Regions from separate parts of the Agrococcus jenensis genome, predicted to be linked through region 2. Evidence: predicted binding sites of a transcription regulator. Region 2 holds the regulator's gene; the other holds the start of a gene.

Region 1 (15,270 bases), 440 kb from region 2:
GTCGGCGCGGCGCGCGAGGTCGTGGATGTCGCGCAGCGGCGATGCCTCGCGGGCGGCGACGATGCGCGCGGCGGCGGCCTCCCCCATCCCGGTCACGCTCGACAGGCCCATCCGCACCGAGAACGCGCCGTCGCGGCGGTGCCGGGCGCGCGCCGAGAGCGACTCCGAGGCCTTCGGCGGCACCGGCGGCTGGTCGCGCTGCAGGCACGCGTCGTCGCCGCGCGGCACCGGCCGCCCGTGCAGCTCGAGGCCCGCGTCGACGGCCGAGTGCACGACGTCGGGCCGCAGCGTCTCGACGCCGTGCCGCAGCGCATCCGCCACGAGCGTCTGCGGCGACCAGAAGCCCATCGGCTGGCTGCGCAGCAGTCCAGCGAGGAACGCCGCCGGGTAGTGCAGCCGCATCCACGACGAGGCGTAGACGAGCTTCGCGAAGGCGAGCGAGTGCGACTCGGCGAAGCCGAAGCCCGCGAACGCCTCGATCTTGCGGTAGATCGACTCGGCGACGTCGGGCTCGACGCCGTTCGCCGCCATCCCGGCGAAGAGCTTGGCCTTGAGCGCCTCGATGCGCTCGAGCGAGCGCTTCGAGCCGATCGCGCGCCGCAGCTGGTCGGCCTCGCCCGCGTCGAAGCCGCCCACCGCGACCGACATCTGCATGAGCTGCTCCTGGAACAGCGGCACCCCGAGCGTGCGCTCGAGCACCGGGATGAGCAGCGGGTGCGGGTAGCTGATCGCCTCGGCGCCCGTGCGGCGACGGATGTAGGGGTGCACGGCCCCGCCCTGGATGGGCCCCGGGCGGATGAGCGCGATCTCGACCACGAGGTCGTAGAAGCAGCGCGGCTTGAGCCGCGGCAGCGTCGCCATCTGCGCGCGCGACTCCACCTGGAACACGCCCACCGCATCCCCCTCGCAGAGCATGTCGTAGACGCCGGCCTCCTCCGCCGGGATCGACGCGAGCGTCCACCGCTCCCCCACGAGCTCGGCCGCGAGCTCCATCGTGTGCGAGAGCGCGCCGAGCATGCCGAGGCCGAGCAGGTCGAACTTGACGAGGCCCATCCACTCGCAGTCGTCCTTGTCCCACTGCAGCACCGTGCGGCCGGGCATGCGGGCCGGCTCGATCGGGCAGACGGAGCCGACCGGCTCCTGGGTGAGCACCATGCCGCCGGAGTGGATGCCGAGGTGCCGCGGCGCGTGCAGGAACTCGCCCGCGAGCTCGGTGACGGCGGCCGGGATGCCCGGGGCGTCGGGGCTCGAGTACGACTCGACCGATTTCGACCAGGCGTTCTGCTGGCCGACCGCGTAGCCGAGCGCCTTCGCGGCGTCGCGCACCGCCGACTTGGGCCGGTAGGTGATGACGTTCGCGACCTGCGCGGCGTTGCGGCGGCCGTAGCGCTCGTAGACGTGCTGGATGACCTCCTCGCGGCGGCCAGCGTCGAAGTCGATGTCGATGTCGGGCTCCTCCTCGCGCATCATCGAGATGAAGCGCTCGAACGGCAGCCGGTAGCGGATCGGGTCGACGGCGGTGATGCCGAGGATGAAGCAGACGGCGCTCGCCACCGCGCTGCCGCGGCCCTGGCAGAGGATGCCCTGCGAGTGCGCGAAGTCGGCGATCTCGAACACGATGAGGAAGTAGCCGGCGAAGCCCTTCTGCTCGATGAGCCCCATCTCGTGGTCGAGTCGGGCGGCGACCTCGGGGGTCGGGCGGCCATCGGCGGTCGTGTCGTAGACGCGCGGAAGCCGCTCGTCGACGAGCGCCCGCAGCCAGCTGATCGGCGTGTGCCCATCCGGCACCGGGAAGTCGGGGAGCCGCGGCGATGCGGCGCGCAGGTCGAACGCGAGGGCGCGGCCGAGCGCGGCGGCCGTGTCGACCGCGCCCGGGAACGCGCGGAAGCGCCGCGCCATCACGGCGCCGCTGCGCAGCGACGGCACCCCACCGGCTGGCAGCCAGGCGTCGAGCTCGTCGATCGAGCGGCGCGCGCGCACCGCGGCGACCGCATCCCCGAGGTGCTGCTTCGCGGGGCTCGCGACATGCGCGTTCGTGGTGGCGATGAGCGGCAGCCCGCGCCGCTCGGCGAGGTCGGCGAGCACCCGGTTGCGCTCGAAGTCGCGCGGGTCGCCGATGTCGCTGAGCTCGACCACGACGCGGTCACGACCGAAGAGCGACATGAGGCGGTCGAGCTCGAGGCCGGCCGCATCCGCCCCCTCCGCCGATCCGCCGTGCCGCTCGAGCGCCTGCCGCACGCCGCCCTTGCGGCAGCCGGAGAGCACCATCCACTCGCCGCCCGCCGTCTCGGCGAGCCGTTCGAGCTCGAAGACCGGCCTGCCCTTCTCGCCGGGGGCGCCGCGCGCGTCGGTGGTCAGGTACCCGTCGGTGAGCGCCGTCGCGAGCGCCGTGTAGCCGGCCGGGCCGGTCGCGAGCGCCACCAGGTGGCTGCCGTCGGGGTCGGGGATGCCGTTCTGCGGCGCGTCGAGGCCGAGCGTGAACTCGGTGCCGAAGACCGTCGGCAGCCCCGCCTCTGCGGCAGCCTCGGCGAACCGCACCGCGCCGTAGAGCCCGTCGTGGTCGACGAGCGCGAGCGCCTCGAGCCCGAGCGCGCGCGCCTCGTTGACGAGCTCGGCCGGGCTCGAGGCGCCGTCGAGGAACGAGTAGTGCGAGTGGGCGTGCAGCTCGGCGTAGGGCGTGGTGGCGCCGGGCGCTGGCACGCCGATCCGCGGGCGGCGCGCCTCGTCGAGCTCGGCGGGATGCGGGCGGCCGCTGCCGACGTCGCGGTCGGAGAGGATGCCCTCGAGCTCGCGCCAGGGCATCGACGGGTTGTTCCAGCCGGCCATCGTCCCCCTCCTCCCCTTCCCTGCTTCTCAACGTCGCCAGTGGTCGCTCAAGCGCCTGAGCGGCTCGTGCTACCACCCGCGACGTTGAGGAGATCAGGCATAGCGGCCCTCGGCGAGCCAGAGACCGTCGGCCTGCAGCAGCACCCACGCCTCGCCCTCGCCGTCGAGGATCTGCACCCGGTGCACGACGTCGCCGAGGTCGCGGCGGCGGATGGGCCACGGCCCGGCCCAGGCGACGACGCGGCGGCGGGCGGATGCGGGCGGCGAGAACGACACCGGCGCCCCTTCCCGCACGTCGAGCGCCGCGGCCTCCACCTGCGCGCCCGCCGCGTCGAGCAGCCGCACCGGCAGCGGCGGCCGGAACACGACCGTCGGTCGCGGCGGCGGCAGCGCGCCCGGCCACGGCCCCGCCGCGGGAGCCGGTGCCGCATCACCCCAGGGCGTCAGCACGCCGCGCTCGGCGAGCAGCCTGCCGCCGCCCGGCGCAGCCGTCAGCACCGCCTCGCGGCCGAGCATCCCCTGCAGGCGCTCGAGCGCGTGCTTCGTGCGGTCGTCGATGTCGCCGCCGCCCCACAGGCCCGGCATGTGCGCGGCGTCCGCGTCGAGCCGCTCCGGGAGCGCCTGCACCTCGACGAGCGGCGAGCCGAGCTCGCTCTCGGTCAGCTGCCAGCGCATCCGGTCGACGATGTCGCCCGCGCGCAGGAAGCCCGGCTGGCGCCAGAGCCGCTCGCTGACGCGCCCCTCCTCGCCGCGCAGCACGATGCGGATCTCGCTGCACACGAGCCGCTGCTCGGCGAGCTGGCGCACGAAGCGCTCGACCGGCTCCCGCACGGCGAGCGCGAGCTCGTGCACCCCCTCGATGCCCGGCTCGAACGCGAGCCGCAGCACGCGCTCCTCCCCCAGCCCGTCGGCGTCGACGCGTCGGTCGTCCTCGCCGCGCGCGCGGGCGAGCGCGACGAGCCCCGCCTCGCCGAAGCGGTCGCGGATGCTGTCGTCGGGCAGCTTCGCGAAGCCGCCGAGGGTGTGCACGCCGAGCCGGTGCAGCATGCCCGGCAGCTCGTCGTCGCCGAGCACCCCCACCGGCAGCCCCTCGAGGAACATGCGGCTGCGGCCGGGCGGCACGATCGTCTCGCCCCTGCCGCCCGCGGCGAGCTCCGCGGCGAAGCGGTCGTCGGCGACGCCGAAGCTCGCCGTCAGGCCGAGCGGTGCGAGGGCGGCACGGACGGCCTCGATCGCCCGCGGCTCGGAGCCGTAGAACCTGCTGGCCCCGCGCATCCGGAACGCGAGCGCCCCGTCGCCGATCGGCTGGGCCGCCGGCACGACGGCGAGCACGGCGCGCACGACGCGCTCGAAGGCGAGCGCCTCGCCCACCGGGTCGGCGGGCGCGAGCGCGAGCAGCGGCGAGGCGGCCTGGGCGTCGCGCACCCGCATGCCGGTGCGCACGCCGTCGGCGCGGGCGCCCTCGTCGCACGCGACGATCCGCATGGCGTGCACGACGGCGCCCGGCGAGCCCTGCTCGCCGCCACCGGGCAGCGCACCGGTCTGGCGCGCGACGACGATCGGCCAGTCGGGCACCCGCAGCACGCCGATGCGGCTGCCGCGCAGGCGCACCGGGTGCGGCGCCGCAGCGCTGCTCGTCGTCTCGATCCCCACACTCAATGATCGAACATACGTTCGATCAGCGTCAAGCCGGTGCGGCGTGGCGCGTCGGGCGAGCTGTGCGCGGTCGCTCCCGCGGGAGCGCCTCAGCCGCCGCCGCTCGCGGACCTCGTTCCGGATGGTGGACCCCAGATCTCGGGTCCACCATCCGGGATCGGGTCCGTGCGGGCCGAGGGAGCCGCTCTCAGGGGCGTGCAGCCGACCCGCGCGGTCAGGCGGCGGGCTGCTCCTCGAGCTCCGGCTCGCGCTCGGGCATCCCCTCGCCGGCGATCGGGATCCGCGCGAGCCTCGGTGCCCCGCCCGATGCGGCTTCGACGACGAGGCTGCCCGCCGCGATCCTGCCGTCGCCGTCGGCGAGCCCCTGCCACTCGGCGCGGACCTGCCGCACGACGGTCGCCGCGTTCGGCCACGGCCCCTCGATGAGCAGCGTCGACGACGCCTGCCGCAGCCGGGCCGCGAGCCGGGCCGCCTCGGTCGGCGCGACCCGCCCTGGCGAGACGGCGAGCACGACCGGCATCGCCTCTGCGAGGCTCGCGACCACGTCGAGCCACGAGCGCCCCGGATGCGGCACGAGCGCCACGCGATCCATGGGCACGCCGAGGTCGCGGGCGGCCTCGAGCCCCAGGTCGGGCATCCCGACGATGGCGCCCCACGCTCCGCGCGGCATCGCCGCGCCGAGGCACGCGAGCGCGAGGCTCCGCGACTCGATGCTGTGGGCGGCACCGGAGCGGAGCCGGCGCACGACCTCGTCGAGCCCCGCTGGGATGGGCTCGACGAGGTCGGGCGCGGTGTGCTGGGGCGCGGCCTGCTGCATGCTGCGCAGCCGCTCGCGGAGCGCGTCGACGGTGGCCGTGCGGTCGTCGCCCGCCCGGCGCTCGAGCCTCGTCGACGCCATCCCCATCCTCCTATCTTCGAACATGTGTTCGAACAGGGCAAGCCTGCTCGGCGTGTCGACGGACGTCCCGCGTGGGATGATCGAGCCGCCCCGATCCGATCGGGATCGACCGCGACGAGGAGGCACCATCGTGACCAGCGCCGATGCCCGAAGCGTCGCACGCACCGCTGACGCGCCCGACGCATCCCCCTTCCTCTGCGTCACCACGAACCCCGCGATCGACATCACCTACACGATCGACGAGCTGCGGATCGGCACGAGCCACCGCGTGCCCACGGGCCTCGCCCGCGCCGGCGGCAAGGGCGTCAACGTCGCCCGCGTGCTGCACCAGCGGCACGAGCCGGCCATCGTCATCGCCCCCATCGGCGGCCCCGTGCACGCGCTGTTCGTGCACGACCTCGACCGCGCGGGCATCCCCCACCGCCTCATCGAGGTCGACGCCCACACCCGGCGCACCACGGCGATCGTCACGCCCGCCGGTACGACCAACCTCAACGAGCACGGCGCAGCGATCGACGCCGCCGACTGGGAGCGGCTGCTCGACATCGTGCGCGACGAGGTGGCCGGCGCGCGCGTCGTGGTCTCCTCCGGCTCGCTGCCGCCCGAGACGCCGCAGGGCTTCTGCGCGAGCGTCGTCGAGATCGCGAGGGCCGCCGGCACCCCCGTGCTCGTCGACGTCGGTGGCGAGCAGCTGCCGGTCGCCGTCGCGGCCGGCGCGACGGCGGTCAAGCCCAACCGCCACGAGCTCTTCGACGCGATGGGCGGCACCGACCCGCTCGACGCCGCCCGCCGCCTCGCGGCCCTTGGCACCGGCACCGTCTTCGCGTCGCTCGACGTCGAGGGGATGCTCGCGGTGCTGCCCGACGGCCGCGCCTGGCACGCCGCGCTCGACCTCGTGCTCGAGGGCAACCCCACCGGCGCCGGCGACGCCGCCGTCGCCGCGATCGCGCAGGCGATCACCGAGGGCGCGACGCTCGAGGAGCAGCTCGCGCGGGCGACCGCCTGGTCGGCGGCCGCGGTGCTCGCCGCGCAGGCGGGATCGATCGCCGACCCCGACGACCTCGGCGGGCGCATCCGCATCACCCCGATCGGCTGACCGCCGTTCATCCAACCGCCACATCGGCGTCGGCATGCCGCTGGTACGGTGTCGCCATGGAGACTCTGCGCCTCGAAGAGCTGTCAGCGGCCAACATCGTCGCGGCCAACGGCATGACCCTCAAGCGGGGTCAAGAGGCGTTCCTGGCGCCGAACGCGCGGCTCGAGGAGTTCGTGAACACCCAGAGCGCCTGGCAGCGGGTCGTCTTCGACGGCGACGAGCCGGTCGCCTTCGTGATGGCGAACTTCGACCCCGAGGTCGACCGCGAGGAGTACCGCTCGAGCGTGCTGCGGATGTACGTGGCCGGCACCTCGCAGCGCAAGGGCGTGGGCAGCTACACCGTCGAGCAGGTCGCCGACGAGGCCCGTCGCCAGGGCTTCGACAGCCTCTACGCCGTCTGGGAGGAAGGCGACCAGGGCCCCGGCAAGTTCTTCCAGGCCGTCGGCTTCGAGCCGATCGGTGAGAACGAGTACGGCGAGGTCATCGGGCGCAAGACGCTCTGACGAGAGCCGGCGATGCGCGCTGGCGTGCTGCGTCGCACGATCGCCGCGATCGGCGCCGCCGCGGTGCTCGCGGTGACGGGATGCGCATCCGCCGCGCCCGAGCGCCGCGACACCGGGATCGCGATGTTCCAGTGGACCTGGGACGCGATCGCGGCCGAGTGCCCGACGCTCGGCGAGGCGGGCGTCGCCTGGGTGCTGACCTCCCCGCCGCAGGAGCACGTCGACGGCGCGACCGCCGGCACCGGCTCCGACGGCTCGGAGTGGTGGTGGTCGTACCAGCCTGTGTCGTACCGGGTGGAGTCTCGGCTCGGCACCCGCGACGAGCTCGCGGCGATGACCGCGGCGTGCGACGAGGCGGGCGTCGACGTCTACGCGGATGCGGTCATCAACCACATGGCGGGCGTCGAGTCGGGCACCGGCTGGGCCGGCACCCCGTTCGAGCACTACCGCTACCCGTCGGCGGGCGCGGCCGTCTACGACCGCGCGGACTTCCACGACTGCGACCGCACGCCGGACGACGACATCGACGCCTACCGCGAGCCCTTCGTCATCCAGCACTGCGAGCTCGAGGACCTCGCCGACCTCGCGACCGAGTCGGAGCACGTACGGGCGACGATCGGCGCCTACCTCGACGACCTGCTCTCGCTCGGTGTCGACGGCTTCCGCATCGACGCGGCGAAGCACATCGACCCGGACGACGTCGCGGCGATCGTGGCTGCGCTCCCCGAGGGCACGCCGGTCATCAGCGAGGTCATCCGCGGCGCCGGCGAGCCGGTGCAGCCCGAGCAGTACACCGCCTTCTCGACCGTGTGGGAGTTCGGCTGGGCGGAGCGCGTCGGCTCCTTCGTGCACGACGGCTCAGCGCGGGCGCTCGCCGACCTCTCCCCCGCGTCGTACGGGCTGCTCGAGGAGCAGGCGCGCACCTTCATCGTCAACCACGACACCGAGCGCAACGACGCGACGCTCTCCTACCGCAACGGCGCAGAGCTCTCGGCGGCGACCGCCGTCATGCTCGCCTCGGACGACGGGATGCCCACGCTCTACTCCGGCTACGCCTTCAGCGACCGCGACCAGGGGCCGCAGCTCGAGCCCGACGGCTCGGTCGCGGATGCCTCGTGCACGGGCGAGGAGCACCCCGACGTCGTCGCCGGCGACGGCTGGGACGATCGTGCATGGGTGTGCCAGCACCGCTGGCCCGGCACGCTCGGGCTCGTCGCGTGGCGCTCGCGCGTCGTGGACGCCCCGCTGACGGCGGTGGAGGCGCACACGCGCGACGGCATGCTCGGCGCCGCGGTCTCCTATGCGCGCGGCAGCACCGGCCTCGCCGTGGTGAACGTCTCCGAGCATCGCCTTGCGCTCGCCGTGCCGACCGCGCTGCCCGACGGCGTGTACTGCGATGCCGCCCGGCCCGGATGCGTGCGCATCGGCGTCGAGGACGGCGAGGCCGGCATCGCGCTCGAGCCGTGGCAGGCGGTCGCGATCGACCGCTTCACGCGCCCGTAGCCGACGCATCCGCCCGCGACGCGCCCGTCGAGCGTTCGCGTCCGAGTGCAGGGCAACTCGGACGCGAACCCTCAACCGGCCGACTCAGACCAGCGACTCCCGCCAGGCGCGGTGCAGCGACGCGAACTTGCCGCCCGCGGCGATGAGCTCCGCGGGGCTGCCGTCCTCGATGATGCGCCCGTGCTCCATCACGAGCACCCGGTCGGCGATCGCGACGGTCGAGAGCCGGTGGGCGATGATGATCGCCGTCCGGTCGTCGAGCAGGGTCGTGAGGCCCTCCTGCACGAGCCGCTCCGACGGGATGTCGAGCGACGCCGTGGCCTCGTCGAGGATCAGCACGCGCGGGTCGGCGAGGAAGGCGCGGGCGAACGACAGCAGCTGCCGCTGGCCGGCGCTCACGCGTCCGCCGCGCTTGTTGACGTCGGTGCCGTAGCCGTCGGGCAGCGCCATGATGAACTCGTGCGCGCCGACCGCTCGGGCGGCCGCCTCGATCTCCTCGTCGCTCGCGCCCGGCTTGCCGAGCGCGATGTTGTCGGCGACGGTGCCCGAGAACAGGTACGCCTCCTGGGTCACCATCACGACCGCGCGCCGCAGGTCGTCGTTCGAGAGCTCGCGCAGGTCGACGCCGTCGAGCTTCACCGAGCCCTCGGTCGGGTCGTAGAAGCGCGAGACGAGCTTCGCGAGCGTCGACTTGCCGGCGCCCGTGGTGCCGACGAGCGCGATCGTCTGCCCCGAGGGGATGTGCAGGTCGAAGTCGGGCAGCACGACCTTGCCGCTGCTGTACGAGAACTCGACCGCGTCGAAGTCGATCTGCCCGCGAGACTCGGGCAGCGCCTTCGGCGCACCGGGCTCGCGCACCGTGGGCTCCTCCTCGAGCATGCCGGAGATCTTCTCGAGCGCCGCCGATGCCGACTGGTAGCCGTTGAAGAACATGCCGATGCCCTGGATGGGCTGGAAGAAGTTGCGCGCGTAGAGCGCGATCGCGAGCAGCACGCCGATCTGCAGCGACCCCTCCGCGACCCGCAGGCCGCCGACGAGCACGAGCGTCGCGATCGTGACCGCGCCGATCGCCATGATGCCGGGCTCGTAGATGCCGAAGATGTTGATCGTGCGGTAGTTGGCGTCGCGGTAGTCGTCGACCCGCTCGTCGAACTCGCGCTGGTTCGCGGGCTCCTTGCGGAAGGCCTTGACGGCGCGGATGCCCGTCATGGTCTCGACGAAGTGCACGATCATGCGCGCGCTCGTCGTGCGGGTCTCGCGGAACAGCAGCGTCGAGCGCACCTGGAACCAGCGGGTCAGGATGATCGCCGGGATGAGCGCGATGCCGATGATGAGACCCGACAGCGGGTCGAGCACGGTCATCGCGACGCCCGTGAACGCCATGAACAGCACCCCGCGCACGAGCTCGTTGAGCCCCTCGTCGAGCAGGTCGCGGATCGCCTCGAGGTCGCTCGTCTGGCGCGCGATGATGCGGCCCGACGTGTAGGACTCGTGGAACTCCAGGCTCAGCCGCTGCGCGTGCGCGAAGAGCCGCCGGCGCAGGTCGAACAGCACCGTCTGGCTGATGCGCGCGATGCCCACCGTGTAGAAGTACATGAGCACGCCGGCGAGCACCGCGGCGACGATGTAGGCGATCGTGGCGACCCACAGGGGCATCCAGTCCGCGCGCTCCATGATCGACGGCAGTCCGGTGTCGATGCCGTAGGCGATGAGCATCGGGCCGGCGATGTTCGCCGCGACCGCGACGACCACGAGCACCATCGTGACGACGACGCGCCACAGGTGCGGGCGCAGCAGCGTGCCGAGCAGCTTCCGCGAGCGCGCGCGGATGGCCTTCGACTCGGCCTTCGTGTAGTCGGTGCGGTCCTCGCCCTGCACGCCGTAGACGCTCATCGCGACACCTCCTCGTCCTGCTCCTGCTCGAGCTCGCGCTCGAGCGCGTCCACGTCGATCACCTGCATCGAGCCGGTCACGGCATCGATGCTCCTGCGGTCGAGCTCGGCCTCCTCGAGGCTCGAGATCACGTAGCGGTAGTGCTCGTTGCGCGCGAGCAGCTCCGAGTGCGTGCCGACGTCGTCGATGCGGCCGTCGCGCATGAGCGCGACGCGGTCGGCGAGCTGCACGGTGCTCGGGCGGTGCGCGACGATGAGCGCCGTGGTGCGGTCGAGCACGCTGCGCAGCGCCTCCTCGACCTGCGCCTCGGTCTCGACGTCGAGCGCCGAGAGCGGGTCGTCGAGCACGAGCACCGCCGGGTCGGCGGCCACGGCGCGCGCGAGCGCGAGGCGCTGGCGCTGGCCGCCCGAGAGCGAGAGGCCCTCCTCGCCGATCTGCGTGTCCAGGCCGTCGGGCAGGTCGCGGACGAAGCCGGCCTGCGCGATGTCGAGCGCGCGGTCGAGCACGTCGTCCGACGCATCCGGCACGCCCATCAGCACGTTCTCGCGCACGGTCGCCGAGAAGAGCGTCGCGTCCTCGAACGCCATCGCGACGTGCGTGCGCAGCTCCGAGAGCGACAGGTCGCGCACGTCGACGCCGTCGAGCAGCACGCGGCCCCCGGTGACGTCGTAGAGCCGCGCGGGCAGCGCGGTGAGCGTCGTCTTGCCGGAGCCGGTGATGCCGATGAGCGCCATCGTCTCGCCCGGCTCGAGCGTGAGCGTCGCACCGTCGACGAGGTCGCGCTCGTGCGGCTGGGCGTCCTGGTAGCGGAAGTGCACGTCGTCGAACACGAGCCGGCCGCGCGGCTGCGCGATGGTCGTCGGCGCCTCCGGGTCGACGATCGTGTTCTCGCTGTCGACGATCTCGTGGAAGCGGCGCGAGGCGTTCGACGCGTCGATGAGGAAGGCGAAGAGGAAGCCGATCGACTCGATGGGCCAGTTGAGCACCATCGCCACGGCGAAGAACGCGAAGAGCGTGCCCACCGAGAGCTGCCCGGTCGCGGCGAGCCAGACGCCCAGGAAGAGGCAGACGGCGTACGAGACGTACGGCACGATCGTCAGCCACATCCACAGGTGCCCGTCCATGCGGGCCTTGTCGATCTCGGTCTCGCGCAGGTTCGACGCCTGGTCGGTGAAGCCCTCGAGCGCGTGCCGGCCGCGGCCGAACGCCTTGAGCACGCGGATGCCGTGGATCGACTGCTCGACGGTGGTCGCGAGGTCGCCCGCCTGGTCCTGCGCCGAGCGCGAGATCGTGAAGTAGCGGCGCTCGAAGCGCAGCGCGACGAAGACGATCGGCGCGGAGAGCACGACGAAGGCGCCCGCGAGCACCGGGCTCCAGAAGAAGAGGATCACGATGCCGACGACGAGCGTGATCGCGTTGACGACGAGCAGCGGCATGCCGAAGGCGATGAAGCGGCGGATCATGCCGAGGTCCTGCACGGCCCGGCTCAGCAGCTGTCCTGACTGCCAGCGGTCGTGGAAGGCGACCGGCAGCGCCTGCAGCTGGCCGTAGAGCGAGCGGCGCATCGCCGCCTCGATCTGGGTCGAGGGCAGCGTCACGAGGATGCGGCGCATGTAGACGAAGAACGCCTCACCGAGCGCGAGCAGCAGGATCGCGAGCGCGACCGGCCACACGGCGGATGCGTCGGACTGCGCGAGCGGCCCGTCGACGAGCGCGCGCATGGCGATCGGCGTCGCGAGGCTCAGCAGCGCCGAGATGAGCGCGGCGACCGTGCCGAGCACGAGCCGGGGCAGCACCGGGCGCAGGAACGGCAGCAGCCGGGCGAGCGCGGACAGGTGGCTCGCGGTCTCTGGCTGCTCGGTCGGAGGCTGGGCGGGCGGGGACTGCTCGGGCGGGGGCGTCGAGGACATGAGGGCGATCCTTCGCGATCGCGAGCGTCGTGAGCCCGCGGTGCTGGTGCGACCGGTGGGTCGCGATGGTGGTGCTGCGTCCGACCTCGGGCGGTCGGCGCGTGCGAGCGAGGCTCGCGACGGGCTGCGAGGCCCTCCTGCTACCGGCGTCCGCGGACGTCGGTGCGGGCGAGGAGGGCGCGGGCGGCAGCGATCGGAGCGTTCGTCGTCGTGCTCATGGCATCCTCCTCGGTCGGCCGCGTCGGGGTGGCGCGGACAGCCTTCCATCCTAAGCAGTCGCAGCGCGGTGCGTCTAGCCCCGCAGCCTCGAGTCGCCCGTCAGAGCGACGCGAGCAGGCGGTCGGCGTCGCGAGGGCGGGCCAGCAGCACCACGGGCGGCGCCGACGCATCCGCGTGCCATGCGCGCATCCGCATCCGCTTGGAGCGCCATGACCGGACGTGCCACGCGATGATCGAGTGCCGCGACAGCGCCCTCGACAGGGTCTCGACGTTGCCGTTGCAGATGCGCTCGCGCGTGCGGATGCGCCGGAGCGTGCGGCGGACCAGCCGCGCGAGCGAGACGTGGCGGTCGTAGTCGAGCGCCACGATCGCGTCGATCCGATGCCACGCGTGCGACGCGTGCGACGACCAGAGCGTGTCGAGCACCCACGCGTCCTGCGCGATCACCGGCAGCACCCGCCGCAGCTGCTCGGCGTTCGGCACGGGTGTCCACTGCGGATCCCAGCAGAGATCGTCGACGAGCGTGACCGGCAGCCCGAGCCGCTCCCCCAGCGCGATCGCGAGCGTCGACTTGCCGGCGCCCGTGGCGCCGACGCAGAGGATGCGGCGCGCGCGGCGGACGTCGTCGACGGTGCCTGCGCTCACGGCAGCCAGGCTAGTGACGTGGAACGCCGCGCGGTGGTGAGGTCCCGCGACGGGTTGGGCCACCCGCGACGGGTTGGGCCACCCGCGACGGGTTGGGCCACCCGCGACGGGTTGGGCCACCCGCGACGGGTGGGGCCGCCCGCGACGGGTGGGGCCACCCGCGACGGATGGGCCCGCTCGGCCACCGGTCGCGGGCGGGCCCACCTGTCGGCGAGCCAGCGACGGTCAGTGCGCGAAGTGGCGCTCGCCCGTGAAGTACATCGTGATGCCGGCCGCGTTCGCCGCGGCGATGACCTCCTCGTCGCGCACCGAGCCGCCCGGCTGGACGACCGCGGTGACGCCAGCGTCGAGCAGGATCTGCAGGCCGTCCGCGAACGGGAAGAACGCGTCGGACGCGGCGACCGATCCGGCCGCGCGGTCGCCCGCGCGCTCGACCGCGAGCTTGCACGAGTCGACCCGGTTCACCTGGCCCATGCCGACGCCGACGGAGGCGAGGCCCGACGCGAGCAGGATCGCGTTCGACTTCACCGATCGGCAGGCGCGCCAGGCGAACTCGAGGTCGGCGAGCACGGCATCCGACACGTGCGACCCGCTGACGCGGCGCCAGGTGTGCGACGAGAACCCCTCGAACGTGTCGGGCTGCTGCACGAGCACGCCGCCAGAGACCTGCCGCAGCTCGGAGCCCTCGCGCGCGTAGCCCTCGGGCAGGCGCAGCAGGCGGATGTTCTTCTTGGCGGTCAGCAGCTCGAGCGCCTCGGGCTCGAAGTCGGGGGCGACGACGACCTCGGTGAAGATGTCCTTCACCGTCTCGGCCATCGCGCGCGTGACCGTGCGGTTCGCCGCGATCACGCCGCCGAAGGCCGAGACCGGGTCGCACGCGTGCGCGCGCTCGTGCGCCGACGCGATCGGGTCGGCGGCGCCGGCCGCGGCGACCGCGATGCCGCACGGGTTCGCGTGCTTGATGATCGCGACCGCGGGCTCCGAGAAGTCGAAGGCTGCACGGAGCGCCGCGTCGGCGTCGACGTAGTTGTTGAACGACATCGGCTTGCCGTGCAGCAGCTCGGCCTGCGTGATGCCCGCGCCGCCGGGCAGCGCGAAGATGCCCGCCTGCTGGTGGCTGTTCTCGCCGTAGCGGAGGCCCGAGACGAGCGTGGCGGCGCCGACCGCCTTGAGGAGGCCCGTGGCGCTCGACGTGTCGGGCGCTGATGCCTCGACCGCGGCCGGCGCCGGCGCGGCCTGCGCTGCGGGTGCCGCGGCCGGCTCGACCGGCTCGGGCTTCGGCGCGGCGGGCGCGGCGGGCGCCTCGACCGGCTCCCCCGCGAACCAGCGCGCCACGGCGCCGTCGTAGGCGGCGGTGTGCGCGAACGCGTCGCGCGCGAGCGCCCGGCGCTGCAGCAGCGTGAGGCCCGTGCCCGCGGCCTTCGCGATGAGCGGGTAGATGCGCGGGTCGGTGACGATCGCGACGTTGGCGTGGTTCTTCGCCGACGCGCGCACCATCGCCGGACCGCCGATGTCGATCTGCTCGACGACGTCGGCGTCGGCCGCGCCGGAGCGGACCGTCTCGACGAACGGGTAGAGGTTGACGACCACGAGCTCGAACGGCGCGATGCCGAGCTCGGCGAGCTGCGCCTCGTGGTGCTCGAGCCGCAGGTCGGCGAGCAGGCCCGCGTGGATCGCCGGGTGCAGCGTCTTCACGCGGCCGTCGAGCGCCTCCTGGAACCCCGTGACCTGCGCCACCTCGGTGACCGGGAGGCCGGCATCCGCCAGCATCTTGGCGGTCGAGCCGGTCGAGACGAGCTCGACGCCCGCCTCGGCGAGCGCGCGGCCGAGCTCGACGACCCCGCTCTTGTCGCTCACCGAGAGCAGCGCGCGCCGGAAGGGCACCAGGTCGCGCTCCCGGTAGAGGCTCGGGTCGTGCTGGGGTCCGCTCACTGTCTCTCCTCCGTGTCGCTCGCCGCTCGGCGTCGCTCGAGGCCGTGGTCGGCCAGGTCGCACGTGCCGTCGGCGATGTCGATGATCACGCTCGCGAGCAGGTCGCGCTCCACGAGCTTGATGCGGTCGTGCAGGGTGTCCTGCGTGTCGTCGGGCAGCACGGGCACGCGCTGCTGCGCCAGGACGGGA
Region 2 (15,270 bases):
GTGCCATGAGTCTGTTCTCTCTTGTCTCTCAGTCGCGCGCGTCAGCGGGCGAGCAGCTTCTTGATGATCTTGGCGTCGGCGGGCGCGAGCACCTTGTCCTTGTTGAGGCGGCGCGTCTGGACCGACGACTTCACCTCGAGGTTGTGGCGCATGCCGGCCTGCTGCTTGCGGATCTTGCCGGTGCCGGTGATCTTGAAGCGCTTCTTCGCACCGGAGTGCGTCTTCTGCTTGGGCATTCTTTTTCTCCTACTCGGATGCTGGCTTGCCGGCGGGCGGACCTGCGGGCTTGGCCTTGGGCGCTGCGGGCTTGCCGGCCGCCGAGGGCGCCGCGGGCGTGGCCGCGGGCTTCGGGACCGCGGGCTTCGCGGCGGGCTTCGGAGCCGCGGGCGCGGCGGAAGGGGTGCCGGCCGGCTTCGCGGCGGCGGGCGACGCGGACGCGGGGCGCGGCGCCATGGACGGGCGCGGTGCGCCGGCCGGGGTCGGCTGCACGGTGCGCGCCGTCTGGCGGGGGCGCGAGTCCGACGACTCCGACGACGGGCGCGACGAGCTCGAGGCGCTCGACGGGCGCGACGACGAGCTGCTCGCGGGGCGCGAGCTGCTGGCCGGCCGCGAGGTGCCGGTCGAGGGGCGCGACGAGCGCGACTCCGAGTCACCGGTCGCGGCGCTGCGGGCGGGCAGCACCGGACGAGCGGGACGCTCGGCATCGAGGGCGGCCTGGTGCGCCGCCTGGCGCTCGGCCTCGGCACGACGCTTCTCCTGGTCGGCGGCGCGCTGGGCCGAGCGGGCGGCGTTGAGCTCCGCCTTCGCGTCCGACTTCGAGCGCATCGGACCGACGATCATGACCATGTTGCGTCCGTCGATCGTCGGCGACGACTCGACCGAGCCGAACTCGCCGATGTCCTCCGCGAAGCGCTGCAGCAGGCGCACACCCAGCTCGGGGCGCGACTGCTCGCGGCCGCGGAACAGGATCATGGCCTTGACCTTGTCGCCGGCCTTCAGGAAGCCCTCGGCGCGCTTGCGCTTGGTCTCGTAGTCGTGCTCGTCGATCTTGAGCCGGAACCGGACCTCCTTGAGGACCGTGTTCGCCTGGTTGCGACGTGCTTCCTTGACCTTCTGAGCCTGCTCGTACTTGAACTTGCCGAAGTCCATGATCTTGACGACGGGCGGGCGGGCGTCGGGCGCGACCTCGACGAGGTCGAGCTCTGCCTCGCGGGCAAGGCGAAGGGCATCCTCGACCCGGACGACGCCGACCTGCTCGCCGGCAGGGCCGACCAGTCGGACTTCAGGGACGCGGATGCGCTCATTGGTGCGGGGATCGCTGATCGCGGGCTCCTTCTCGTTTGCGTGCTGTGTGCTGGTGCACGGCGAACGAGGAGCCGACGCGCGGATCTGCTGCGCGGCTCAGCACCTGGCGACGAAGCGTCGCGGTGCCGTTGACCCGTTAGCCTGGAACGACTGCGGGTGGGATTGCTCCTCTTTCACCTCCGGGCGCGAAGCCCGAAACCTGCAGAAGCCTACCAGAGACCGACCTTCGGGAGAAGAGTGCGATGACCGACGCGATGCAGCACGACCACGACGACGCCATCGCCGAGATGCGCGACATCGCCGAGGTGCCCGCGGTCGAGCTGATCAACACCGTCGCGATCCACCTGCTGAGCGCGGCCGCCGTGAAGGTCGGGCTCGCCGACGACCCCGAGCAGCAGCTCGACCTCGACGAGGCGCGGAAGCTCATCAACGCCCTCGCAGGGCTCGTGACGGCCGCCGCGGCCGAGATCGGCGGCATCCACGCCGCGCCGCTGCGCGACGGCCTGCGCTCGGTGCAGCTCGCCTTCCGCGAGGCGAGCACCATCCCCGACGCGCCCGGCAAGGGTCCGGGCGAGAAGTTCACCGGGCCGGTCAACTAGCGCTCGAGCTCGGCGCGCGTGACGGCGAGCGCTGCGGGCGCCACGAGCGGCAGGCTCGCGGCACCGCCGTCCCAGCGGTGCACCCGCACGGCGACGCTCGCGATGCGCTCCCGCACGACCTCCGCGCCGCCGAGCGCCTGCGCCGCGCGCTGCACCTGGCCGGCGGCGTCGGGCGTGCGGTCGACGAGCGCGTGCACCTCGAGCTCCGCGCCGACCAGCGTGCAGCGCGGATCGCCCGTCGCGAGCACGACCGCCTGCACGGCCGGTGCTGCGAGCAGCGCGTCGAGCACGGCGGCGTGCACGGCCGGATCCTCGACCCCCCAGCGCCAGGGCTCGTCGGTCAGCAGCGCGGTGAGCATCGAGCGGCCGAGCACGAACTCGCCCTCGCCGCCCGGGTCGACGACGATGCGCGCCGGTCCGTCCAGCGCGGCAGCCGCGGCGCGCTGGACGCTCGTGGGCACCGGGCGTGCCCGCGGGTTCCACGCCTGCATGGCGTCGACGCCCGAGAACATCGGCAGGATCGGCTCGCCGTCGGGACCCAGCACCGTGACGATCGACAGCTCCTGCGTCTTGTCGACGGTCCTGCCGCGGTCGTCGACGCCCATCTCCCCCGCCGCCGCGAGCAGCGGCACGAGCAGGCGCTCGCCGCGCAGCGCGTCGACGACGGCTGCCCGGCCGGCGGTCCCGTCGGCGAGGGCGCGCACCGCCTCCCGGTAGCCGGCGGGCGGCGAGCCGTCGTCGCCGGCGTAGGCGGTGTCGTGGTGGTCGAACGAGCGGCCGGCCCACGGCCGCCCGGCCGAGTCTGCCGCCTCAGGCACTCGCGACGTCGAGCGCGGCGGCGAGCGTGAACGCGCCCGCGTAGAGCGCCTTGCCGACGATGGCGCCCTCGACGCCGTGCGGCACGAGCTCGCGGAGCGCGGCGATGTCGTCGAGGCTCGCGATGCCGCCGGAGGCGACGACGGGCTTCTCGGTGCGCTCGGCGACCTGCCGCAGCAGCTCGATGTTCGGGCCCTGGAGGGTGCCGTCCTTCGTGACGTCGGTGACCACGTAGCGGCTGCACCCGGCGGCCTCGAGCCGATCGAGCACATCCCACAGGTCGCCGCCGTCCTGGGTCCAGCCTCGTGCCGCGAGCGTGGTGCCGCGCACGTCGAGGCCCACCGCGATCTGCTCGCCGTACTCCGCGATGACGGAGGCCGTCCACTCCGGGTTCTCGAGGGCCGCGGTGCCGAGGTTGATGCGCTTCACGCCGGTGGCGAGCGCGGCCTCGAGCGAGGACTCGTCGCGGATGCCGCCCGAGAGCTCGACCTGCACCCGGCCGCGGACCGCCTTGATGACCTTCTTGATCACGCCGCGGTTGTCGCCGCGGCCGAAGGCGGCGTCGAGGTCGACGAGGTGCAGCCACTCGGCGCCCTGCCGCACCCAGTCCTCGGCGGCCTCGACCGGGCTGCCGAACGACGTCTCGGTGCCGGCCTTGCCCTGCGTCAGCCGCACCGCCTTGCCGTCGGCGACGTCGATGGCGGGCAGCAGCTGGAGCTTGGGCGACTGGTTGAAGTCGGTCATGGGGGTTCGATGCCTTCCGGGGGTAGGAGCTCAGAGGCCGCTGACCCAGTTCCGCAGCAGGCGGATGCCCGCGTCGCCCGACTTCTCGGGGTGGAACTGGGTGGCGGCGAGGGGGCCGTTCTCGACGGCGGCGATGAATCGCTCGCCGTGCTCGGCCCACGTCACGCGCGGCTGGCGGATGCGCGGGTGCGGGTCGATGCTCCACTCGGTGGCCGCGTAGGAGTGCACGAAGTAGAAGCGCTCGTCGCGGAGCCCGGCGAAGAGCGTGGAGTCGTCGGGGGCGTCGACCTGCGCCCAGCCCATGTGGGGCAGGATGTCGGCCTGCAGCCGGCGGATCGTGCCGGGCCACTCGTCGAGGCCGACGGTCGGGCTGCCGCCCTCCTCGCCGCTCGAGAAGAGCACCTGCATGCCCACGCAGATGCCGAGCACCGGGCGAGAGCCCGCGAGGCGTCGGCCGATGAGCTCGCCGCCGCGGATCGCCTGGATGCCGGCCATGCACGCGGCCATCGAGCCGACGCCCGGCACGACGAGGCCGTCGGCCTCCATGACCGCGCTGCGGTCGGCGGTGAGCGTCACGTCGGCGCCGGCCGCCTCGAGCGCCTTCGCGGCGGAGTGCACGTTGCCGAGCCCGTAGTCGAGCAGGGCGACGCGGGGACGCGCCGCCATCAGAGCGCGCCCTTGGTCGACGGCACGCCGGTGACGCGGGGGTCGCGCTCGACCGCGACCCGGAGCGCGCGCGCGAAGGCCTTGAACTCGGCCTCCGCGACGTGGTGGGGATCGCGGCCGGCGAGCACCTCGACGTGCGCGGTGATCCGGGCGTTCAGGGTGATCGCCTCGAAGACGTGCCGCACGAGCGAGCCGGTGAAGTGGCCGCCGATGCGGTGGAGCTCGAAGCCGGCCGGCTCGCCGCCGTGCACGAGGAAGGGGCGACCGGAGAGGTCGACGACGGCGCGCGCGAGGGCCTCGTCGAGCGGCACGGTGGCGTCGCCGTAGCGCCGCACCCCTGCCTTGTCGCCGAGCGCCTCTGCGAGCGCGAGGCCGAGCGCGATCGCGGTGTCCTCGACGGTGTGGTGCGCGTCGATGTCGGTGTCGCCGGACGCCTCGACCGTGAGGTCGATGAGCGAGTGCTTCGCGAAGGCCGTCAGCATGTGGTCGTAGAACGGCACGGTCGTCGAGATCGACGAGGTGCCGTCGCCGTCGAGGTCGAGCGAGAGGCGGATGCTCGACTCGCTCGTCGTGCGCTCGATGGAAGCAGTGCGGGCCATGCGTCGATCCTATTCCGCGCCGAGCTCGGCCATCGCGGCCAGCAGCGCGCTCGTCTCGGCCCGCGTGCCGGCGGTGATGCGCAGCGTGTGCGGCAGGCCGACGTCGCGCACGAGGATGCCGCGGTCGAGCAGCGCGCGGAACGTCGCCTGCGGATCGGCGACGCCGCCGACGAGCACGAAGTTGGCGTCGGACGGGTAGGGGTCGAAGCCCATGGCCGTCAGCTCGTCGACGATCCGGTCCCGCTGGGTGCGCAGCTCGTCGACGCGCGACAGCATCTCGTCGCTGTGGCGGAGCGCGGCGACCGCAGCAGCCTGCGTGATCGCCGACAGGTGGTACGGGAGCCGGACGAGCCGGAGCGCATCGACGACCGCGGGGTGCGCGGCGAGGTAGCCGACGCGGATGCCGGCGAACGCGAACGCCTTGCTCATCGTGCGGGAGACCAGCAGGCGCGGGTACCGGTCGAGCAGCGAGAGCGCGGTCTGGCTGCGGTCGTGCGCGAACTCGGCGTACGCCTCGTCGACGAGCACGATGCCGCGCGCAGCCTCGGCGGCGGCCTCGACGACGTCGAGGCCGATCGCCGTGCCGGTGGGGTTGTTGGGCGAGCAGAGGAAGACGACGTCCGGGTCGTGCTCGGCGATCGCGGCGCGCACGGCGTCCGGGCTGATGGTGAAGTCGGCGGCGCGCGGCACCGGCACCCACCGCATGCCGACGCCCTGCGCGAGCAGCGGGTACATCGAGTACGTGGGGGTGAACGACAGCAGCGAGCGGCCGGGGCCGCCGAAGGCCTGCAGCACGTGCTGCAGCACCTCGTTCGAGCCGTTGCCCGCCCACAGCTGCGCGGGCTCGAGGCCGTGCCCGAGGTAGTCGGCGAAGGCACGGCGGAGCGCGTCGAACTCGCGGTCCGGATAGCGGTTCGCGTCCGGGAGCGCGCGAGCGATCTCCTGCACGATGTCGAGCGCGACCGCCTCCGGCACGCGGTAGGCGTTCTCGTTGACGTTGAGCCGCACCGGCACGTCGAGCTGCGGGGCGCCGTACGGCGTCAGCCCGCGCAGGTCGTCGCGGATGGGGAGGTCGTCGAGGCTCGTCACCGAACCAGCCTAGGACGGCGCGCGAGCCGCGCCGGGCGCGGCCCCGCGCTCAGCGCGAGTAGTGCGCGGGGATCGCCAGCTGCTCGCCGGGCTGGATCGCGCCGGCGATGCCGTTGAGCAGCTCGATCTCGGCGATCACGTCGCGCGGGTCGGCCTCGGGGGCGACGGCCTCGGCGATCTGCCAGAGCGACTGGCCCGGCAGCACCGTGATGTGCTCGAACTCGGCGGTGCTGGTGGAGGACGACGCGACGGCGCCGGCGAGCGCGCCGCCCAGGACGCCGGCACCGGCAAGGGTGCCCGCGACGATGACGGGGGCGGCGACGAGCAGCGCGAGGGCGCGGCGACCGCGCGGCGTCATGCGCACCCGGACGGTCGGCGTGCCGGTGATGCGTGCGGTGGCGATGGCAGTCATGGCCTGCTCCTCTCGTGGGATCCGCAGCCGGTGCTCGGCCGGGAGCACCGGCCGCGAATCTCTGTTTCGAACCTATCTTCGATTCCACGGATGCGTCAAGCCCTGTCGCGGAGAATCTCCACGACACGCTCGAACATCCGTTTGATCCGGGCACCCTGTCGGATACGCTTTCGAACCACCAGGAGTCAAGCAGGGGCTACTGACATCGAGAGCGGGCGGGCATGGCGAGGCAGCTGACGGACAAGCAGCAGGCGATCCTGCAGATGATCCAGCGAGCGGTGCGCCAGCGCGGCTACCCGCCCAGCTACCGCGAGATCGGCGACGCCGTCGGGCTCTCCTCGCTCTCGAGCGTCACCCACCAGCTCGGCCAGCTCGAGCTCGCCGGCGCGATCCGCCGCGACCCCTCGCGCCCCCGCACCATCGAGGTGCTCGTCGACGACGAGGTCGACGAGACCGCCGGCAGCGTCGACCAGGCCACGTTCGTGCCGCTCGTCGGCCGCATCGCCGCCGGCATCCCGATCACGGCGGAGCAGCAGGTCGAGGACGTCTTCCCGCTGCCGAAGCAGCTCGTCGGCACCGGCGACCTCTTCATGCTCAAGGTCGTCGGCGACTCGATGATCGACGCCGCGATCTGCGACGGCGACTGGGTCGTCGTGCGACAGCAGCAGACGGCCGACAACGGCGACATCGTCGCCGCGATGCTCGACGGCGAGGCCACCGTGAAGGTCTTCAAGCAGCGCGACGGCCACACGTGGCTGCTGCCCCGCAACTCGGCGTTCGAGCCGATCCTCGGCGACGAGTCCGACGTGCTGGGTCGCGTCGTCGCCGTGCTGCGAGCCGTCTAGGCGTCAGGCGGCCGGCTCGACCCGGAACTCCGCCAGCTGCGCGAGCGCCGCCTCGGTGACCTTCGCGTCGACGCGCGTGCCCGCCTCCTCGTAGGCCTCGCGCAGCACCTCGAAGCGGTCGTGGAGCATCGCGATGATGTCGCCACGGTCGAACGGCACGAGCAGCGACACCGCGACCTCGGGCCGCGGCAGCAGCTCGGCGATCCTCGCGAGGATCGCGTCGACGCCCTCGCCCGTCCGCGCGGAGGCGAAGACGCCGTCCGGCTGCAGACCGCGCAGCACGAGCCGCTCGTCGTCGCTGATGAGGTCGGCCTTGTTGAACACGACGACCTCGGGGATCGAGCGCGCGCCCGTCTCGCCCAGCACGTCGCGCACGGTCGCGATCTGCGCCGCCGGGTCCGGGTGGCTCGCGTCGACGACGTGCACGACGACGTCCGACTCCGCCACCTCCTCGAACGTCGAGCGGAACGCCTCGACGAGCTGGTGCGGCAGGTTGCGCACGAAGCCGACCGTGTCGGCGATCGTGAACTCGCGGCCGTCGGGCGTGGTCGAGCGCCGCACCGTCGCGTCGAGGGTCGCGAACAGCGCGTTCTCGACCAGCACGCCCGCGCCGGTGATGCGGTTGAGCAGGCTCGACTTGCCGGCGTTGGTGTAGCCCACGATCGCGACGCCCGGCACCTCGAAGCGGTCGCGGTTCGCGCGCTTCGCCTGCCGCGCGGGCCCGAAGCCCTTGATCTGCTTCCGCAGCCGCGCCATGCGGGTGTGGATGCGACGGCGGTCGAGCTCGATCTTCGTCTCACCCGGTCCGCGCGAGCCCATGCCCGCGCCCTGGCCGCCGACCTGGCCACCAGCCTGGCGCGACATCGACTCGCCCCAGCCGCGCAGTCGCGGCAGCAGGTACTCGAGCTGCGCGAGCTCGACCTGCGCCTTGCCCTCGCGGCTCGTGGCGTGCTGGCTGAAGATGTCGAGGATCACCGCCGTGCGGTCGATCACCTTGACCTTCACCTGGTCCTCGAGCGCGCGGCGCTGGCTCGGTGAGAGCTCGCTGTCGGCGATCACGGTGTCGGCGCCGAGCTCCTTGACGATGGCGGCGAGCTCCTCCGCCTTGCCGCGGCCGACGTAGGTCGCGGGGTCGGGGTTGGGGCGGCGCTGCAGCATGCCGTCGAGCACCCGAGCGCCGGCTGTCTCGGCGAGCGCGGCGAGCTCGCGCAGCGAGTTCTCGGCGTCCTCCGCACCGCTCGCGCCGCCCGAGTAGACGCCGACGAGCACGACGTTCTCGAGCCGGAGCTGGCGGTACTCGACCTCGGTGACGTCCTCGAGCTCGGTGCGCAGCCCGTCGACCCGTCGGAGCGCAGCGCGATCCGCGCGCTCGAGCTGCGCGCCGTCGACGTCGTCGCCGAACCCCGCGTCGAGCGCGGTGTCGTCGTCCTGCAGCGCTTGCGCGCGCTCGCCGAGCACGTCGTCCTCCGACGCCGCCCAGGCCAGGATGCGCTCCGTCGCGCGCCCGGGACCGGTGGGTCCGCTGTCCTGCGGTGCTGCCATGCTTCGTCCTTCGCTACTGTCGTGTCCGTGCCGGACCACTACTTCTCACCCGATCCCGCCGCGCCCTCGTCCATCCGGACCATCCGGGTGCCCATCGCGGGCGAGGAGCGGGAGATGGTCACGGCCACCGGTGTCTTCTCCGGAGACCGCCTCGACGTCGGCACCGCGGTGCTGTTGGATGCCGTGCCCGCACCCCCCGAGGCCGGCGAGCTGCTGGACCTGGGCTGCGGCTGGGGGCCGATCGCCACGACGCTCGCGCTCCGCTCCCCCGCCGCCCGCGTGTGGGCGGTCGACGTCAATGCCCGAGCGCTCTCGCTCGTGGAGCGGAATGCCGAGCTGCTCAGCATATCGAACATCACGGCCGCCTCGCCCGAGCTCGTGCCGGAGGACGTGCGGTTCGACGTCATCTGGTCGAACCCGCCCATCCGCATCGGCAAGGCCGAGCTGCACGCGCTGCTGGAGCGGTGGATCCCGCGGCTGGCGCCCGGGGCCACGGCGTGGCTCGTGGTGCAGAAGCACCTCGGCGCCGACTCGCTGCTGCGGTGGCTCGCGGAGCGCTTCGAGGGCTTCGACGTCGAGCGCGCCGACTCCCGGAAGACGTACCGCATCATCGCCGTCACCGCGCCGGACTGAGCGTCTCTCCGCGGAAGACGATCTCGGCGGGCCCGGTGAGCCAGGCGTGGCCGCGCTCGTCGACGTCGACCTCGAGCCGGCCGCCCGGCACGTCGACGATCCAGCGGTCGGCGGCGTCCCCCGACCAGTGCCGGGTCGCCATCGCCGCGGCGACGGCGCCCGTGCCGCAGGAGAGCGTCTCGCCGACGCCCCGCTCGTGCACGCGCATGCGGATCGAGCCGATGCCGTCGGCGATCGCCCCGGGCACGACGAACTCGACGTTCGCGCCGTCGACGGGTGCCGGGTCGAGCGACGGCGCCCGGTGCAGGTCGAGGCCGGCCAGCTCGTCCTCGCTCGCGAGGGCGACCACGACGTGCGGGTTGCCGGTCGACACCAGCAGGCCCGGCCGGTCGACCTCCAGCCCGTCGGCGGCGACCAGGGCCATCTCGCCGAGCTCGAAGGGGCCGAGGTCGACGGAGAGCAGCTCCCCGCGGCGCACGACGCGCTTGACGCCCGCGCGCGTGGCCACGTCGATCGCACCGCCGTCCGGCAGCTCCTCGAGCCCCGCCTCGAGCAGGTAGCGCACGAACACGCGCACGCCGTTGCCGCACATCTCGCTCACGCTGCCGTCGGCGTTCCAGTAGTCCATCGCCCAGGTGCCCTCGGCCGCGCTGTCGAGGATCGCGACGCCCGTGGCGCCCGCACGCACCGCGCGGATGACGCCGTCGCCGCCGACGCCGAAGCGCCGGTCGGCGAGCGCGCGGACGCGCTCGGGCGTGAGCGGCGCGCTGCCGTCGGCGTCGGCGACCAGCACGAAGTCGTTGCCGGTCCCGTGCCCCTTCGAGAAGCCCTGCGGGATCACCTGCGTCATGCTCCCAGGCTACCGACCGCTCGGCGCGCGAGCTCGGCCGAGTCCATCGGGGGCGCGGCCGGGTAGCGCTGGAACCACGACACCTGGCGGCGGGCGTAGCGGCGCGTGAGCGCCTGCGTGCGTTCCACCGCCTCCGCCTCGTCGATGCGCCCGTCGAGCTGGTCGAGCGCCTGGCGGTAGCCGATCGCCTGCTGCGCGGTCGTGCCCCGCTCGATACCGGCCTCGCGCAGCGCGCGCGCCTCGTCGACGATGCCGAGCGCCCACATGCCCGCGACGCGCGCGTCGAGGCGCTCGACGAGCGCGGCGCGGTCCGCGCGCACGTGCTGGATGATCGTCGGCCGCACGAGCGACTTCTCGGGCGGCAGCCCCACGCGGAAGGGCTCGCCGGTGAGCGTGACCGCCTCCAGCGCGCGCACGAGCCGCCTGCCGTTGTGCGGGCCGATCGCGGCGGCGGCGCTCGCGTCGACGGCCGCGAGCCGCGCGTGCATCGCCGCTGCGCCCGACGCCTCGAGCTCGGCCTCGAGGGCGGCGCGGAGCGCTGCGTCCGTCGCGGGGAAGGCGAAGTCGTAGAGCACGCTCGAGGCGTAGAGGCCGCTGCCGCCGACCAGGATCGGCACGGCGCCGCGCGCCTCGATCGCCGCGATCGCTCCCAGCGCGGCATCGCGGTAGGCCGGCACGGCGGCGTCCTGCCAGGGCTCGAGCACGTCGAGCAGGTGGTGCGGATGGCCGCGGCGCTCGTCGACGCCCGCCTTCGCTGTGCCGATGTCCATGCCGCGGTACAGCTGCATCGCGTCGCAGTTGACGATCTCGGCGGTTCCGCCGAGGCGCGCGACGGCGTCGGCGATGTCGAGCGACGTCGCCGTCTTGCCGGTGCCGGTGGCCCCGATGACGGCGATGAGGGTCACGTGGCGCGGAGCACGGGCAGGCCGAGGGAGACGGGGCGCGGGCCGCCGCCGGCGACGGGCGCCGGCACGGCGCACGAGTCCGCCTGCGCGCGATCCCACGCGTCGCCCGCGCGCGTGCGCCGCAGCGCGACCGGCCCGTCGTCGGCGATGAGGTGGAACGGCGCCGCGTGCGTGACGGCCACCGTCACGACGTCGCCGGGGCGCGGCACGTCGGCGCCGGGCGCGAAGTGCACCAGCCGGTTGTCCTCGGCGCGGCCGCTGAGCCGGTGCGTCGTCACGTCCTTCCTGCCCTCGCTGTTCGAGACGAGCACGTCGACCGTGCGGCCGACCTGCGCGCGGTTCTCCTCGAAGGCGATGCGGTCCTGGAGCGCGACGAGGCGCTCGAAGCGCTCCTGCACGACCTCCTTCGGCACCTGGTCGGGCATCGTCGCCGCAGGGGTGCCCGGCCGGATCGAGTACTGGAACGTGAACGCCGACGCGAAGCGCGACGCCTCGACGACCCGGAGCGTCTCGGCGAAGTCCTCCTCGGTCTCACCGGGGAAGCCGACGATGATGTCGGTCGTGATCGCCGCGTGCGGGATGCGCTCGCGCACCCGGTCGAGGATGCCGAGGAACCGGGTCGAGCGGTAGGAGCGCCGCATCGCGCGCAGCACACGGTCGGAGCCCGACTGCAGCGGCATGTGGAGCTGCGGCATCACCGCATCCGTCTCGGCCATCGCGTCGATCACGTCGTCGGTGAACGCCGCCGGGTGCGGGCTCGTGAAGCGGATGCGCTCGAGGCCGTCGATCTCGCCCGCGGCCCGCAGCAGCTTGCCGAACGCGAGTCGGTCGCCGAACTCGACACCGTACGAGTTGACGTTCTGGCCCAGGAGCGTGACCTCGACGACGCCGTCGTCGACGAGCGCCTGCAGCTCGGCGAGCACGTCGCCGGGCCTGCGGTCGCGCTCCTTGCCGCGGAGCGACGGCACGATGCAGAACGTGCACGTGTTGTTGCACCCGACCGAGATCGACACCCAGCCCGCGTAGGTGGATTCCCGCTTCGAGGGCAGCGTCGACGGGAACACCTCGAGCGCCTCGAGGATCTCGACCTCCGCCTCGCCGTTGTGGCGGCTGCGCTCGAGCAGCGTCGGCAGCGAGCCGATGTTGTGCGTGCCGAAGACGACGTCGACCCAGGGCGCGCGCTCGACGATCGTCGAGCGGTCCTTCTGCGCGAGGCAGCCGCCCACCGCGATCTGGAAGCCGGGCCGCTCGCGCTTGGTCTTGGCGAGCTGCCCCAGGTGCCCGTAGAGCCGCTGGTCGGCGTTCTCGCGCACCGCGCAGGTGTTGATGACGACGACGTCGGGCGCGCCGTCCTCCGCCTCGACGAGGCCCGCCGCCTCGAGCGAGCCGCGCAGGCGCTCCGAGTCGTGGACGTTCATCTGGCAGCCGAACGTCTTGACCTCGTAGGTGCGCGCTGGAGCGATCACGGACATGTCGCCCAGGCTACCCGCGCTCGATCGAGCGCTGCGCTCGTCAGCCCTGCGTCGCGTTCAGCTCGTAGGTGTTCCCGTCGGTGCCCTGGCCCGACAGGCTCATCGAGCCGTCGGTGGCCGTGCCGGAGAGCGACACGTCGAACGTCTCGCTGCCGCTCTCGTCGACGGAGATCTGCGTGATGGTCATGTCGAGCGTGTCGCCGCTGAGCGTCCACACGTCGCCGGGCGAGTCGAACTCGCTCCCCGCCCAGTCGGCGAAGTCGATCGTGCCGTCCTCGTTGAGGGTGAAGGCGATGTCGGTCACCTGGCCGTTGAAGTCACCGGTCCAGCTCGTGCCGGCGAGGTCGCCGGTGCCCGCGCCGGGGTCGCCGGAGCCGGGGTCGCCCGAGACGACCGGTGCCTGCGTGGCCACGGGTGCGCCGCCCATCGGAGGCAGCTGGATGCAGCCCGTCAGTGCGAGCAGCGAGGCGCCTGCGAGGGCGGGGACAGCGAGGAGGCGGGTCGTCTTCATGGGAGCAACCTATCCTGCGGCTGAGCGTTCGTACCTGCACACGCGCTGAGTTTTCTTCCGGTCGGTGCTCTCTGCCGATCGGTCAGCGGAACCGCGGCCCCTGCGTGCTCGGGCCCCTGGATCGCTGCGGCCTCGTGCGCTCGATCGCGATCCTCACCGTGCCGCCGGAGAAGCCGCGCCGCTGCAGGTAGCCGGTGAGGCGGCGCTCGGCCGTCTCGTCGTCGAGGCTCCCCGAACGGCGTCGTCGCTCGGCAGCGGCGTCGATCGCGCGCTGGAGCTCGTCGTCACGATCCGCCTCGTCGAGCTCGTCGGGGTCGAGGCCGCGCTTGCGCAGCTCTGCCGCCACGCCGCGCTCGCCCAGGTGCTTGCGCTCGCGCAGCCGCTCCGCAGTGTCGCGGGCCAGCTGCGCGTCGTCGACGAGCCCCTCGGCCTCGAGCCGGTCGAGCACGGCGGCCCGCACCTCCGGCTCGACGTCGCGCCGCTCGAGCGTGCGGTCGAGCTCCTGCCGGCTCGCTGCGCGGCGGCCGAGCGCGCGCAGGGCGATGGAGCGCGCCGACTCCTCGTCGACGGGCTCCATCGCCGCTGGCTCGTCGCCGAACCCCTCCGCGTCGCGCTCGGCGTCGCGGGCGACCCAGGCCGAGAGCTCGGTGACGCCCGCCAGACGGTCGGAGTCGCTCACGCGCCCTGGCGCCCCTGCCTGCGTGCGTCGAGCGACTCGACGCTGCCCTGCGCCTCGGCTGCTGGCTTGCCGGCGCCGATGCCGAGCTTCGTCAGGATCTGACGCTCGATCTCGGCCGCGATGTCGGGGTTCTCGATGAGGAACTGCCGGGCCTTCTCCTTGCCCTGGCCGAGCTGGTCGCCGTCGTAGGTGTACCAGGCGCCCGACTTGCGGACGATGCCGTGCTCGACGCCGAAGTCGATCAGGCTGCCCTCGCGCGAGACGCCGATGCCGTAGAGGATGTCGAACTCGGCCTGCCGGAAGGGCGGGGCCATCTTGTTCTTCACGACCTTGACGCGCGTGCGGTTGCCGACCGCCTCGGTGCCGTCCTTGAGCGTCTCGATGCGACGGATGTCGAGCCGCACCGACGCGTAGAACTTCAGCGCCTTGCCGCCCGCGGTCGTCTCGGGGCTGCCGAAGAAGACGCCGATCTTCTCGCGCAGCTGGTTGATGAAGATCATCGTCGTCTGCGTCTGGTTGAGCCCACCGGTGAGCTTGCGGAGCGCCTGCGACATGAGGCGGGCCTGCAGGCCGACGTGGCTGTCACCCATCTCGCCCTCGATCTCGGCGCGCGGCACGAGCGCCGCGACGGAGTCGATGACGACGAGGTCGATCGAGCCGGAGCGCACGAGCATGTCGGCGATCTCGAGCGCCTGCTCGCCCGTGTCGGGCTGCGAGACGAGCAGCGCGTCGATGTCGACGCCGAGCTTCTTCGCGTACTCGGGGTCGAGCGCGTGCTCCGCGTCGATGAAGGCGGCGATGCCGCCGGCCTTCTGCGCGTTCGCGATCGCGTGCAGCGTGAGCGTGGTCTTGCCGGAGGACTCGGGGCCGTAGATCTCGACGATGCGGCCGCGCGGCAGTCCGCCGATGCCGAGCGCGACGTCGAGCGCGATCGAGCCGGTGGAGATGGTCTCGACCGGTGCGCGCTCCTCGCTGCCGAGGCGCATCACCGATCCCTTGCCGAACTGGCGGTCGATCTGGGCGAGCGCCGCCTCGAGGGACTTCTCGCGGTCTGCGGGTGTGGGCATTGCTGGGCCTTCCGTCGGTGGTGCGCTCACGCTACGGCGGGCCGCTGACATGCGTGCGGCCCCAGCACCCGCCTGTGGATGACGGTGCCGTCGTGCCTCATCAGCCTACGCGCGCATCGAACGAGTCTTCGAACGACGGGCGGCGTGTCGCGACCCCGCTCAGGCGCGCGGCGCGCGCATCCCGCGGCCGTGGCGGCGCTCGGCCGGCACGTCCTTCGCGTCGCACAGCGCCTGCCAGATGGCGCGCGCGGGCACACCGGCGGCAAGGGCCTCAGCGGCCGTGCGGCCGCCGAGGCTCCCCAGCGTCATGTCGGTCATGAGCACCGCGCCGAGGGCGCCGAATTCCTCTGTGACCGCGAGCTGCAGCTCGCTCGTCCTCACCCGCGCTCCCTCAGCGGACGGCCGCGTCGAACTCCGCCACGAGCTCGTCGGGCAGCGTGTCGGGCACCGTCGAGCCGATCGAGTCGAGCTCGCCGTAGCTGAGCCCCTCGAGCACCGCGAGCCGGTCGCCCACCTCTCGGAGGATCTTCGACAGC

Evidence for each region. Region 2 encodes LexA, which represses DNA repair genes until DNA is damaged. Its sites were predicted from a motif close to TCGAACANNTGTTCGA; they were not measured.
Region 1: EDD26_RS14690 (DNA polymerase Y family protein) is a predicted target of LexA. The motif match lies at 4,489-4,504, and genes of this name have one in related genera.

The regions. Positions count from the first base shown of each region.
Region 1 is NZ_RKHJ01000001.1:1,516,784-1,532,053, reverse strand. It holds gene EDD26_RS07550 (error-prone DNA polymerase) at 1-2,826, opposite strand, end outside; gene EDD26_RS14690 (DNA polymerase Y family protein) at 2,920-4,479, opposite strand; gene EDD26_RS14685 (hypothetical protein) at 4,697-5,380, opposite strand; gene EDD26_RS07540 (1-phosphofructokinase family hexose kinase) at 5,511-6,476, shown strand; gene EDD26_RS07535 (GNAT family N-acetyltransferase) at 6,533-6,979, shown strand; gene EDD26_RS07530 (alpha-amylase family glycosyl hydrolase) at 6,992-8,482, shown strand; gene EDD26_RS07525 (ABC transporter ATP-binding protein) at 8,567-10,375, opposite strand; gene EDD26_RS07520 (ABC transporter ATP-binding protein) at 10,372-12,285, opposite strand; gene EDD26_RS07515 (P-loop NTPase family protein) at 12,604-13,149, opposite strand; gene purH (bifunctional phosphoribosylaminoimidazolecarboxamide formyltransferase/IMP cyclohydrolase) at 13,375-15,081, opposite strand; gene purN (phosphoribosylglycinamide formyltransferase) at 15,078-15,270, opposite strand, start outside.
Region 2 is NZ_RKHJ01000001.1:1,958,179-1,973,448, reverse strand. It holds gene rplT (50S ribosomal protein L20) at 1-7, opposite strand, end outside; gene rpmI (50S ribosomal protein L35) at 42-236, opposite strand; gene infC (translation initiation factor IF-3) at 247-1,275, opposite strand; gene EDD26_RS09735 (DUF1844 domain-containing protein) at 1,548-1,904, shown strand; gene EDD26_RS09730 (SseB family protein) at 1,901-2,722, opposite strand; gene priA (bifunctional 1-(5-phosphoribosyl)-5-((5-phosphoribosylamino)methylideneamino)imidazole-4-carboxamide isomerase/phosphoribosylanthranilate isomerase PriA) at 2,715-3,464, opposite strand; gene hisH (imidazole glycerol phosphate synthase subunit HisH) at 3,495-4,130, opposite strand; gene hisB (imidazoleglycerol-phosphate dehydratase HisB) at 4,130-4,729, opposite strand; gene EDD26_RS09710 (histidinol-phosphate transaminase) at 4,739-5,818, opposite strand; gene EDD26_RS09705 (hypothetical protein) at 5,868-6,230, opposite strand; gene lexA (transcriptional repressor LexA) at 6,452-7,075, shown strand; gene hflX (GTPase HflX) at 7,079-8,617, opposite strand; gene EDD26_RS09690 (class I SAM-dependent methyltransferase) at 8,639-9,250, shown strand; gene dapF (diaminopimelate epimerase) at 9,234-10,100, opposite strand; gene miaA (tRNA (adenosine(37)-N6)-dimethylallyltransferase MiaA) at 10,097-11,005, opposite strand; gene miaB (tRNA (N6-isopentenyl adenosine(37)-C2)-methylthiotransferase MiaB) at 11,002-12,477, opposite strand; gene EDD26_RS09670 (hypothetical protein) at 12,518-12,988, opposite strand; gene EDD26_RS09665 (regulatory protein RecX) at 13,071-13,667, opposite strand; gene recA (recombinase RecA) at 13,664-14,734, opposite strand; gene EDD26_RS09655 (DUF3046 domain-containing protein) at 14,894-15,115, opposite strand; gene EDD26_RS09650 (helix-turn-helix domain-containing protein) at 15,126-15,270, opposite strand, start outside.